Regions from separate parts of the Allobranchiibius huperziae genome, predicted to be linked through region 3. Evidence: riboswitches for the same ligand, from Rfam matches in the RefSeq annotation. Region 3 holds a riboswitch; each other region holds the start of a gene.
The links. A riboswitch is a leader RNA that binds a small molecule or an ion and turns the genes downstream of it on or off. The one in region 3 is predicted to bind cyclic di-AMP.

Region 1 (3,747 bases), 1.8 Mb from region 3:
GCCGTACGACGCGTACGCCAGGTCGCAGATCAGCCCCAGGTGATGCAGTTGGTCCTCGCTCAGCACGTCGAGGCGCGCCAGGTCGCGCACGTAGAGGACATCGGCCTCCACCAGGTGCCGAGCCTGTTCCTGCAGCGGGTCGGCCCACTGCAGCGGCGCGAGCGGCCAGGTCTTGGTGTTGACGAACAGGTGCGGCACGAAGCCGTGCGCCCGCAGCTCCAGATCGAGGTCGGCGAAGGTGGGCTGGTCCTCGTACAACCGGGTGAACCCCACCTCGGTCTGCACGGCGACGGCCCTGGCGAGCAGCCGCCGGCCGTGCCGGAAGACGTCGAGCTCACCGCCCTGGATGTCGATCTTGAGGTAGTCCAGCTGCTCGATCTCGGTGATGTCGTCCAGGCGTCGGGTGGCCATCGGAATGCGGTCGGTCACCGACGCCATCCGCGGGAAGTCGGTCAACAGTCCCAGCTGGGCACGGTCCGGTTCGAGCATGCTGGCGAAGCCGCTCTCGACGCAGAGTCGCAGGGTGTGCTCGGCCCCGTCCCCCACCGCGTACGGCAGGTAGCGGTGCGCCCCGTCCTCTCTCGTCGTGAGTTCGGCATACGCGGACTCCTGCGGCTCGAACCCGGTCACCCGGGCGACTCCCTGCTCCAACAGCGGCGCGTACGGCGGCTCCCCGTCGATGGGGTTGGCGCCGATGTCGACGATCTCGACCGGACGTCGACCGCTCAGCACATGCGAGGCGGCGCCGGGTGCGGGTGGGGTGGAGGGCACGAGCGTCAGCCTAGGTGGGCCCGGTGCGGACATACTGGCCGAATGAGCGATGACGCGAACGACCCGAACCCCCAGGAACCCGCCCAGCAGCTCAGCCCCGACGAGGGCGAGGCAGGCGACACGGGGCTCGTCGCGGACTCCGAGGCGAGCGGCGGCAGCGGCGCCGCGACCGGGGAGGACAAGAGCTTCTCGCAGCAGGAGGACGAGAAGCGGCCGGGCGACGGCCCCGCCGCGCGCGACTGACCGAACCTCTGCACGACATGACGATGCCCCCTCACCATCGGTGAGGGGGCATCGTCATGACGTGGACGCTCAGGGGCGGCCGTACCCCGAGGGGGTGCCGTAGACGGCCTCGATCTTCACGTGGTCACCGGGCTTGGGCGCGGCGATCATCATGCCGTTACCCAGGTAGATGCCGACGTGGTAGGCGGGGCTGCCGAAGAACACCAGGTCGCCCGGCTGGGGGGTGCTCACGGGAGTCGCCGACGCCTGCTGGGCCGCCGCGGTGCGCGGCAGGTTGATGCCGAGCTGGGCGTAGACGTAGCTGGTGAACCCGGAGCAGTCGAACCCGCTGGGGGTGGTGCCGCCGTAGACGTAGGGAACACCGATGTAGCGCTCCGCGATCGCGACGACGCCGCTGGCGGACGAGGGCGCCGAGACGGTGCTGCCACCGCCGTTGCCCGACCGGACCGGCGTCGTGTGCTTCGGCGCGGGCTGACGCACGACGTGGCGCACCGGGGCGACCACGTGGCGCACCGGAGCCGGAGCCGCCTTCTCCACGACGGGCGCGACGTAGGTGTCCGCGTGGACGGCGACGAGCCGGGTGTGGGCGTCGACCGCCGCGGCGACGTGCGGCGCGGACGTACGAGCGGTGTTCTGCACCAGCGTCATCGACGCCTGGGCGGGAGCCGCGGCGGAGGCCGGGCCCTGGTGCTTCGTGTCAGCGGCCTGCGCGGACTGGGAGAACACGGCGGAGGCCACGAGGCCGCCGCCGACAGCTACCGCGGCGGACACGCGTGCGGTGGTGTTGAAGGACGTGGACAACTTGCTCGGGGCGCGATGACGCCCCCGGGGCTGCATGACAGACACGGATGAAAACCTCTCGGCGCCTACGAGGTGAGCTGTCGGGCTCGGGTGGAGGTGTTACCCGGTCCGTGGCAGTCCGTTCCCCGATGACTGCCCGTGACTTAGCCCCGAGGCCGTCCCGATACTGCGAACGGCCGAAGGTGGGTCCCCCGCTCCTGCCTTGCGGATCGTTGCATTCCCGGGCTGCTTGGCAGGACTCGGCGGTGCCGCTCGGGGGTCCTCAGGCTGAGAACCGCCGCCGACGATACATGGACTGCACACCGACATCACAATCGGGTCACGGGACCTGTGGACGGCCGGCCGGACGGCGGCGCACGACGTCAGGAGACGGCTACGGCTCCCGCGGCGAGGGCCGCCGTGGAGGGCAGCTGCACGAAGACGTGGGAGGCGATCTCAGGGGGAAGCGAGACGCCCTCCGGCCCGTCCTCGACCCGGGCCAGCACCCGCCCGTCCTCCAGGCGTGCGCGCACGACGGCGCCGGGTGAGATGCCGGCGGCGGTCAGCACCTCCAAAGTGGCGTGATCGGCCTGCGCGGGTTCGCCGATGCGGCGTACGACGAGCAGGGACGGCTCGGCGGAGACCACCTCGGTGAGGGAGGCGACGCCGTCCCGGAACTTCTCGATGGTCCCGGTCTCCCCCAGTTCGGCGAGACCGGGGATCGGGTTGCCGTAGGGGGAGAGGGTGTGGTCCTTCAGCATCGTGAGGATCTTGCGCTCGACCCGCTCGCTCATCACGTGTTCCCAGCGGCAGGCCTCGTCGTGCACGTACTCCAGCTCCAGCCCGATCACGTCGACCAGCAGCCGTTCGGCCAGCCGGTGCTTGCGCATGACGCGAGTGGCCAGGGTGCGGCCGTGCTCGGTGAACTCCAGGTGGCGGTCGCCCGCGAGGGTGAGCAGGCCGTCGCGTTCCATCCTGGCGACGGTCTGGGACACCGTCGGCCCGGAGTGGCCGAGACGCTCGGCGATCCGGGCGCGCAGCGGGACGATGCCCTCCTCCTCCAGATCGAAGATGGTGCGCAGGTACATCTCGGTGGTGTCGATCAAGTCGGTCACAGGGTCGATCTTCCCATCCCGGACCGGTGTCGGCACCCGTCGGCGCACAGTGACCACGCAGCGCCCGTTCGGGAATCATCCGGGCCGGACGGTCGTTCCACTGGGCGTGGCAGCACGGACGTCCCCTCGTCCGCTGTCACGCGAAGGTCTCGGACTCCGGTCCGGGGCGAGCGGGCTGCGAAGCCCGGCTCGGGCGGCCGCCATCTCCCCCTGTATGGCGGTCGCCCTCTTCCTTCCCCACCGCCTCGCGAAACCCCGTTGCGGGCCACCTGCCGGCGTGTCTACCGTGCTGGGTACACGAGAGAGGAGGTGGTCCGAGAGTGCATTCATCTAGGACGCGTGAGGTGGTTGCGCACTAGCGCAGCCGTTGGTCGGCCTCCCATTCGGTGACCGACTCTTCAACGGACGGCGTTGGTGAAGACCACGCACCACCGCAGCCCGTGGGGGCGCGACCCGTCCATCGCGCACCGGCCACCAGGTCGGACCCCGCGGGCTGTTTCACGCCCACTCCCGAGTGGCATACCTATGGTTCGAGTGGCGCACTCCCACCGGGTGCACTCGAGCGGCTTCTACGCCACTCGACAGGTCGAGCGGGTCGAGCGGATCGAGCACGTCAGGGCTGCAGGCGCTCCCGGGTCCAGACCGACGGGTCGTCCAGGGCACCCTCGCCGGTACGCGTGAAGCGCACCCGGTCGTGCAGCCGGCTCGCCTGACCTACCCAGAACTCCACCTCGTCGACGTGGACCACGTAGCCGCCCCAGAAGGGCGGCACCGGCACGTCGCCGGCGCGGCCGTGGTCGGGATAGCGCTCGGCGTACCGCTGCTCGGCAGCCTCCAG
Region 2 (3,747 bases), 650 kb from region 3:
AGAACGGGAGCCGGAGACAGGAGTCGAACCTGCGACATCCTCATTACAAGTGAGGCGCTCTACCAACTGAGCTACACCGGCGCGGACCCGCGATACCGCGCGGACCGGCACCGATCGTACCGGCGGCCTCAGGTGGCGGTGAGCAGCGCTCCCAGCGCACCCAGCAGCAGCGACGGGCCGAGCGCGACGTGGGTATGCCGGGTGGCCCGGCGCGTGAGCACCATCACGAGCGAGACGACCCCGCCGATCACGAAACCGCCTGCCAGTCCTTGGATCAGCACCGGGTAACCCCACCATCCGAGTGGCAGTCCGAGCAGGGCGGCCAGCTTCACGTCGCCCAGGCCGAGACCGCCGGGCACCGCCAGCGCGAGCAGCAGGAAGACCAGCCCGGCGAGCCCCCCACACAGCAGCGAACGCGGCAGTCGGTGCACGTCCGAGTCCAGCGCGAGCAGCAGGGCGATCGCCGGGATGGCCGGCAGGGTGAGTCGGTCGGGCAGCCGATGGACGTCCAGATCGATCGCGGCCAACGGCAGCGCGACGGCGATCAGCACGACGTACGCCGACACCAGGCCCCAGCGGTGCAGGTCTGCCAAGTGCCACACCGCACCGGCGGCCGCGAGTGCCGCGACAGGCACGAGCCACCTGCGGGCGGGCAGCGGTGCGCTCTCGTCGGGCAACCGGTAGCGCCCCGTCGCGAGCGAACGCCGCAGCCACTCCCCGTACGCCGCGCCGACGGCGGCAGCGAGGAGGACGGCGACCGCGATCATCGCGTCAGTCTGATGGAGCGAGCGCCCGCGCGTGCGCAGTCTGTGGACAACGGTCGATGCTCACAAGGGACCACGCGGCGCCCTTGAGCCGGGTCACCACCGTTCGCGCCGCGCGCAACGGACAGGGCGGTGCCCTTGTGACGGCCGAGCCCCACGCGCACGCCGCGTTTCGGGGCGAGCGGGCCACGACGGGCCCACACCCCTTGCCGCACCCCGCATTTCGGACTGAGCGGGCCGAAACGTGAGCAACGTCCGTGAAACACACCGCACGACGACGAACCGCCCGCCCCTGCAACAGGGACGGGCGGTTCGAGTGGTCGGTCAGACCAGCACGTACGCGTTCAAGAAGGTCTGCAGGCCGCGGACGGTGCGCGTGTTCATGTACGACGCGCCATCGCGGCTGATGCCGATCTTGGTCTGCAGGGCGGCGACCGTCTTGGGGCCGATGTCGCCGTCGGGGGTCGTGCCGACCTTGCGCTGCAGGGCGGTGCGGGTGGAGTAGGACATCGTGCCGGTCTGCGACACCCCGACCCACTGCTGCACCGCCCTGATGGTGAGCGGACCGAAGGAGCCGTCGACGGCGAGCTTGCGGACGGTGCCGCGGGAGGGGGGCGGCTGAGGAGTGGGGTTGCCGCTCCCGGGGTCGACCACCACGGCAAGACCGTTGGCGCGGGTGAGCCCGGCGCGCACGCTGCACACCGGCCAGGCGCCGGGGCCCTGAGCGCGCAGCACCGCCTGCGCGATGTAGATCTGCTGGTCGCGGGTGGCCAGGTTGGCGGTGGCGCCGTACTTCGAGCCGCCGAAACCGGTCCAGGTGCTGGCCGAGAACTGCAACCCGCCGTAGTACCCGTTGCCGGTGTTGATCGCCCAGTTGTTGCTGCTCTCGCAGGTCGCGACGCGGTCCCAGACGTTGTACGGGGACTCCGCGTGGGCGGCGCCGGCGGTGGCCAGGCCGGCGCCGACGGTGGCGGCAGAGGCCATCATGACTCCAGCGGTGCGTCGTCCGGTGATGGACGACGGTCTGGCGACAGCGTGTTTCGGTGCGTAACGCAAGAGCGTTCCTTCCTGACGAACGCCTGCGGGGTGAGCTGTCGGGTTCGGGCTGTCAGGTGCCCGGCCGGCGTACCGGCTTCACCCCTAGGCAGACACGTACGGCGTCCGCCGTTGTTGGGTCCCCCGTCCTCGGCCGGCGTCCTCGGGAGTGAGGGGCCGGTGCGTCCGATGAGGTTCGGCGTCCGGACGCGCGGGTGTGCGGTATGCAGTTGTGACACTTCCCCGTACTTGTGACGTATGAGGTGCGTGTGACTGGTGATCACATCGTGCAGGGGCGGCAAACATTACCGGAGGTTTGCGACACGCGGGCGAAAATGCTTGCCCTATCTGAAAGATCAGCGTATGCGGGCTCGGCGGCGCCGCAGCGCGTTGCGATCCAGCGGTGCCGCGAGCACATCGCCGAGTACGACCCCCGTACTGATGGCGAGGGCGACTCCCGCGGCGCCGAGCAGGGTCGGGAACGCCGCCGCGCTCTGGGTGTTGGAGGCGGCGGAGCCGATCACCGATCCGACGATGGCGTCGTACATGCCCTCGAAGATCCGCAGACCGGGAAGCATCGGCGAGACCGCCGGCAGTACCAGCACCAGGGCGGGCGCGCCGAGCCGTAGGCCGATCACGCGGGCGAGCACCCCGACCGACACCGACGCCACCGCGATGGAGGTGGTCGCCCCGACGGCCCACACCAGGTGCGCCAGACCCGACAGGCCCAGCGCCAGGCTGCCGAGCACCGCGGTCGGCAGGATGAAGCGCGGCCTGCTGCGCATCGTGAGCGCACCGGCGGCGGCACCGACCGCGCCGTAGAGGAACTGCAGGCTGAGCGTCGCGTTCGAGGAGCCGAAGTGCAGAGCGCCCGGTGAGGTGAGCTGCAGGTTGAGCGCCGAGTCGAGTTTGAGGGTGAGGGACAGGCCGCCGGCGACGCCGACGATGATGCCGGCGGCGCTGAGGAAGACCGTGAGCAACCGGCCTGCGCCGGTCACCGGATACCCGGTGATGGCGTCCTCGACCGCCGAGGCCATCGCGCGTCCGGGCAGCAGCACGACCAACCCGCCGGAGACGGCGTACGCGAAGTCGGCCGTCGACATCTGCAGCCCGAGGTCGCCCTTCGCGGCCAGCAGGTAGCCCAGCCAGGCCAGCATCACCGACACGGCACTGCCGACCGCGTCGATGTAGAACGACGGGATGTTGCGCTTGCGGATCAGACGGCCGAGATAGTCGGTGACGAAGGCGGACAGCACGGCCACGACGATGGCCATGCTGCCGCCGCCGAGCAGCGCGCACACCGATCCCGCCAGCGCCGAGTAGCCGACCGCGATCAACCACCGCGGGTAGATCCGGGTGCTGCGCTGGATCCGCTTGAGCCGTCCGAGCGCCTCGTCGATGTCGGTGAAGCCGCCCCGGGTCAGCTCCTGCACCATGACGTGGACGTCGGTCAGCCGGGCGAAGTCGCGAGTGCTCGACCGCACCACACGCAGCATCGTGACGGTCTCCCCCGACGGACCGGGCGCCTGCACCAGCAGCGACTGGTTGGTGATGTCGACCTCGAGACGTCGCAGGCCCGCCGCCGCGGCGACCGCGACGACGCTGGCCTCCACGTCCCGGGTGCCCGCGCCGCAGCGCAGCAGCAACTCCCCTACCCGCACCGCGAGATCGAGCGCCTTGCGGGTGCCGGCGTCCTTCTCCGGTGCGCTCATCGTCGCGGGGTGCCGGTAGGGCGAGTTGCGCAGCGCGTCCGCGATCGGCATGGGCTCGGTGACCGGCTCGCCACGTAGGAAACGCATCCGTCGCGCCACCGCGAACCCATGGGCCGGCGACTCGGCGAATGAGGAGTCGGTGTCCTCGGGGATCCGGTAGCTGCCGGAATCCGGGTCGGGCAGGGGTGCCTCGTGGCCGTACTGCGCCATGGGTCTCACGCACCTCCGGTACGTCG
Region 3 (3,747 bases):
CGGGCTTCACCACTCCGGAACGCGACATCACGCCCGCCATCGAGCGCGTCTTCTCCGAGGCGTCCCGCCGGATCATCGTGGCGTGCTTCAGCTCGCACGTGCACCGCGTGCAGCAGGTGATCGACACGGCGTACAAGCACAAGCGCAAGGTCGCACTCGTCGGTCGCTCGATGGTGCGCAACATGGGCATCGCCGCCGACCTCGGCTACCTCACCATCCCCGACGGGGTGCTCGTCGACGTCAAGAAGCTCGACGACCTGCAGGACAACAAGATCGTGCTGGTCTGCACCGGTTCGCAGGGCGAGCCGATGGCTGCGCTGTCCCGCATGGCCAACCGCGATCACCGCATCGATGTCGGCCAGGGCGACACCGTGCTGATGGCCAGTTCCCTGATCCCGGGCAACGAGAACGCCGTCTACCGGGTGATCAACGGCCTGATGCGCCTCGGCGCGAATGTCGTGCACAAGGGCAACGCCATGGTGCATGTCTCCGGGCACGCCAGCGCGGGGGAGTTGCTCTACTGCTACAACATCGTCAAGCCGCGCAACGTGATGCCGGTGCACGGCGAATGGCGCCACCTGATCGCCAACGGCGACCTCGCCGTGAAGACCGGCGTGCCGCGCAGCAACGTCGTGCTCGCCGAGGACGGCGTCGTCGTCGACCTCGTGAAGGGCAAGGCCTCCATCACCGGCGCGGTGCCGTGCGGCTACATCTACGTCGACGGCTCGCTGGTGGGCACCACCGATGAGACCCTGCTGAAGGACCGCCGGATCCTGCGCGACGAGGGTTTCGTGACCGTCATCGTCGTACGCGACGCCGACACCGGGCAGATCGCGGCCGGACCGCAGATCCAGGCCCGCGGCTTCGCCGAGGGAGAGGCGGTCCTCGACGAAGTGCTGCCGAAGCTCGAGGCCGCCCTGGAGGAGGCCCGCCGCAAGGGCGTCACCGACTCCTACCAGTTGCAGCAGGTCATCCGCCGCACCGTGGGCTCGTTCATGGGCGGCAAGCTGCGCCGGCGTCCCATGATCATCCCGGTCGTCATCGACGCCTGAGTCACCCCACGAAGTTCTCCGCTTCGCTTCACCCGACGAGGTTTCTCCCCCGCTTCGCTCCTTCGAATACCTCGTCGGGGTCCGAAGCTTCGCTCCGATACTTCGCGGGGACCCCGAAGTAACCCCACGAAGTTCTCCGCTTCGCTCCGATACTTCGCGGGGACCCCGAACGTCACCCCACGAAGTTCTCCGCTACGTAGCCGAGAACTTCGTGGGGAGAAGAAGGAGGCCCGGACCGACGAGCGGTCCGGGCCTACTTCATGAGCGATCTCAGATGGACAGGTGCTGTCCGACGAAGATCAGGTTGGCGTTGTTCACAGTGCCCTTGTTCATGGCGAACAGGGCCTGCCAGCCACCCTTGACGTGGTACCGCTCAGCGAGCTTGCTGAGCGTGTCGCCGGCGTGCACCGTGATGACACGGCCGGTGGGCTGCGTACGCAGCTGCGGCGCAGCGGCGCGGTGCAGGTGCGTGCGCACCTGGGGAGCAGCGGCAACGTGACGGTAGGTACGCACCTGGGGTGCGACCGCGTGACGCTGCTTGACCACGGGGCGCGAGGCGCTGCGGCCGGGGTGCTTGACGACGGTGCGGGGGGTCGGGGTGGCGACGCCACCACCGCTGCTCGCGCCGTTGCCGGAGGTCAGGCCGGCCTTCTTGGAGCAGACCGGCCATGCGCCGGCGCCCTGGGAGGCGAGCACCTTCTGGGCGACCGCGATCTGTGCCGAACGGCTGGCGAGGTCCGCGCGAGCGGCATACGCCGTGCCGCCGTAGCCGGCCCAGGTCTGCTGGGTGAACTGCAGGCCACCGTAGAAGCCGTTGCCGGTGTTGATGGCCCAGTTGCCGCCGCTCTCACAAGCAGCGACGCGGTCCCACACGGAGCCGGAGGCAGCGTGTGCGCTGCCGGCGGCCGCGAGGCCGGTGCCGAGCATCGCGGTGCCGACGGCACCGACCGTGATCATGCGAGTCTTGGTGGAGATGTTCTTCATGTATGAACCAATGTCCCTTTCCTGACGCGCGCCTACGGAGTTAGCTGTCGGGTCGGGCGGTCAGGTGCCCTGCAGAAGTTCTCTGCTTAACCCCAGTGGGTCTCCATGCATGGAGACCCGGTTGGGTCCCCCGTCCTCGCCGTTCCCGGGACGTTCCCGGCAGATGGTGACACCGGGCGAGGTTAGGCGCGGTGCCACGAGGGCTGAATCGTGCCGTGGTGTGGCACGCCCCGAAAGTGGGCCGTTAGCACATCTAGTGCTGACGACCCGATGTGGACCACCGTACGTGCCGATGCCGCCCCTGCCAAACCCGCCTGGTCGACCGTCCGGTCGTGTCTGTGGCGGTCCTGTGAGCAAGCGGAAGCGCATCTGGGGGTTGAGATGTGATAGTTAGGAAGGCTATGTCCGAAACGCATGGACCGGGCGGCAGTGTGCGCCGAGGTCCAGCAGGTGGTGGCAGCGGCGGCCGAGCTCGTGCCGGATAAGTGCAATCTGCTTGCAACGGACCGGCACTGGGCGCCTGCGCAGTCCGCCCGCGGTCACGTGTCGACGCGGTGACCCTGTGGTCATGCCCTGGTGCGGGTGAGACGGACATCCACCGGATCCCCGTGGCACATTCCGAACCGCGGTGTGCTGAGCGGGGCCTAGGAACCGGGTGACCGATGTCACGCCCGTCCTCAGCGCAGGCCGACGATGCCGAGGGCGCCGAGCGCGACCAGCCAGCTGACGAAGCTGCCGACCAGGAAGTACTCGGTGACGGCATCGATGCCGAGGCCGGAGATCTCCTGGCGCGCCGATCGACGGGCCTGCAGCTCGGGGAAGCGGATGAGGCCCTTCGCGGCGATCACGAGCCCGGCCGCGGTGATCTGCCCGGCCATGCCGAGCCCGAGGATGAACAGGCGCTCCATCGGACCGAGCAGCCGACCGCCGCGCAGCTCGTCGGAGGGCTGCGGCTGGCCCTCCGGCTTCACCGCGCCGATCGCGGTCAGCACCAGGCGCACCAGCTCGTTGCCGGTGGCCAGCTGCACCGCTCCGAGGCCGAGCACCAGCAGGAAGCGGTCGGGCGACAGGTCGTGCAGCGTGGCGAACGCGCTGTGCCGCATCCAGTGGCCGAGCGCGCCGTCGGCGTGACTCGCGCTGCCCGCGGCGATCATCACGACCAGGACGCCCGCTCCGAGCAGGCACAGCGCCAGCGTCTCGCCGTGTCTGCTGCGCGCGGCGCGACCGGCCAGCCAGCGCCACGCGGCGGCGACCGCGGCAGCGAAGACCAGCAGCACGATGTCGGCGGCGTCGTGCAGGTCGGCCAACAGGGCGGCCACAAGGAGAACGAGCGGCCCCACGGCGTACGACGCCACGACGGACCGGACCCGCACCAGGTCGCCGACGCCGACGGCGAGCAGTAGTGCGCCGAGGATGCTCATCGGACGGAGGCGAGGTCGCGGGCGGCGTTCACAATGACTTCCAGGCCCGCGGCGCGGATGCGCTGGGAGATCGCCGACGGGGAGACGTCCTCGGCGCGTGCGATCTCCGTGCGGGACTCGCCTGCCACGAGGCGTTGCAGGATGCGCATGGCTCGTTCATCCAGCGATGAAAGCAGTTGGTCCTGACACACCAGGGCGGCGTTGACCGCTCCCGCGCTGGGGCCGTCGTCCTGCGCGGGGGTGTAGACGGTGCGTACGGCGTGCGTCGCCGGTCGTCGTTCGGCCGCCTG

Region 1: it holds a riboswitch for cyclic di-AMP, as region 3 does, so the genes downstream of both, HNR15_RS02815 (C40 family peptidase) here and HNR15_RS18635 (LysM peptidoglycan-binding domain-containing protein) in region 3, are expected to answer to the same signal.
Region 2: it holds a riboswitch for cyclic di-AMP, as region 3 does, so the genes downstream of both, HNR15_RS18675 (transglycosylase family protein) here and HNR15_RS18635 (LysM peptidoglycan-binding domain-containing protein) in region 3, are expected to answer to the same signal.

The regions. Positions count from the first base shown of each region.
Region 1 covers NZ_JACCFW010000001.1:584,402-588,148, reverse strand. The annotation lists gene HNR15_RS02825 (FkbM family methyltransferase) at 1-771, opposite strand, end outside; gene HNR15_RS02820 (hypothetical protein) at 814-1,014, shown strand; gene HNR15_RS02815 (C40 family peptidase) at 1,084-1,851, opposite strand; cyclic di-AMP (ydaO/yuaA leader) riboswitch at 1,866-2,035, opposite strand; gene HNR15_RS02810 (iron-dependent transcriptional repressor DtxR) at 2,178-2,909, opposite strand; gene pdxH (pyridoxamine 5'-phosphate oxidase) at 3,523-3,747, opposite strand, start outside.
Region 2 covers NZ_JACCFW010000001.1:3,003,548-3,007,294, forward strand. The annotation lists tRNA gene HNR15_RS14215 (tRNA-Thr) at 9-81, opposite strand; gene HNR15_RS14220 (prepilin peptidase) at 129-767, opposite strand; gene HNR15_RS18675 (transglycosylase family protein) at 1,089-1,748, opposite strand; cyclic di-AMP (ydaO/yuaA leader) riboswitch at 1,826-1,969, opposite strand; gene HNR15_RS14230 (threonine/serine exporter family protein) at 2,156-3,721, opposite strand.
Region 3 covers NZ_JACCFW010000001.1:2,355,980-2,359,726, reverse strand. The annotation lists gene HNR15_RS11050 (RNase J family beta-CASP ribonuclease) at 1-1,052, shown strand, start outside; gene HNR15_RS18635 (LysM peptidoglycan-binding domain-containing protein) at 1,323-2,036, opposite strand; cyclic di-AMP (ydaO/yuaA leader) riboswitch at 2,051-2,208, opposite strand; gene HNR15_RS11040 (hypothetical protein) at 2,714-3,457, opposite strand; gene HNR15_RS11035 (SatD family protein) at 3,454-3,747, opposite strand, start outside.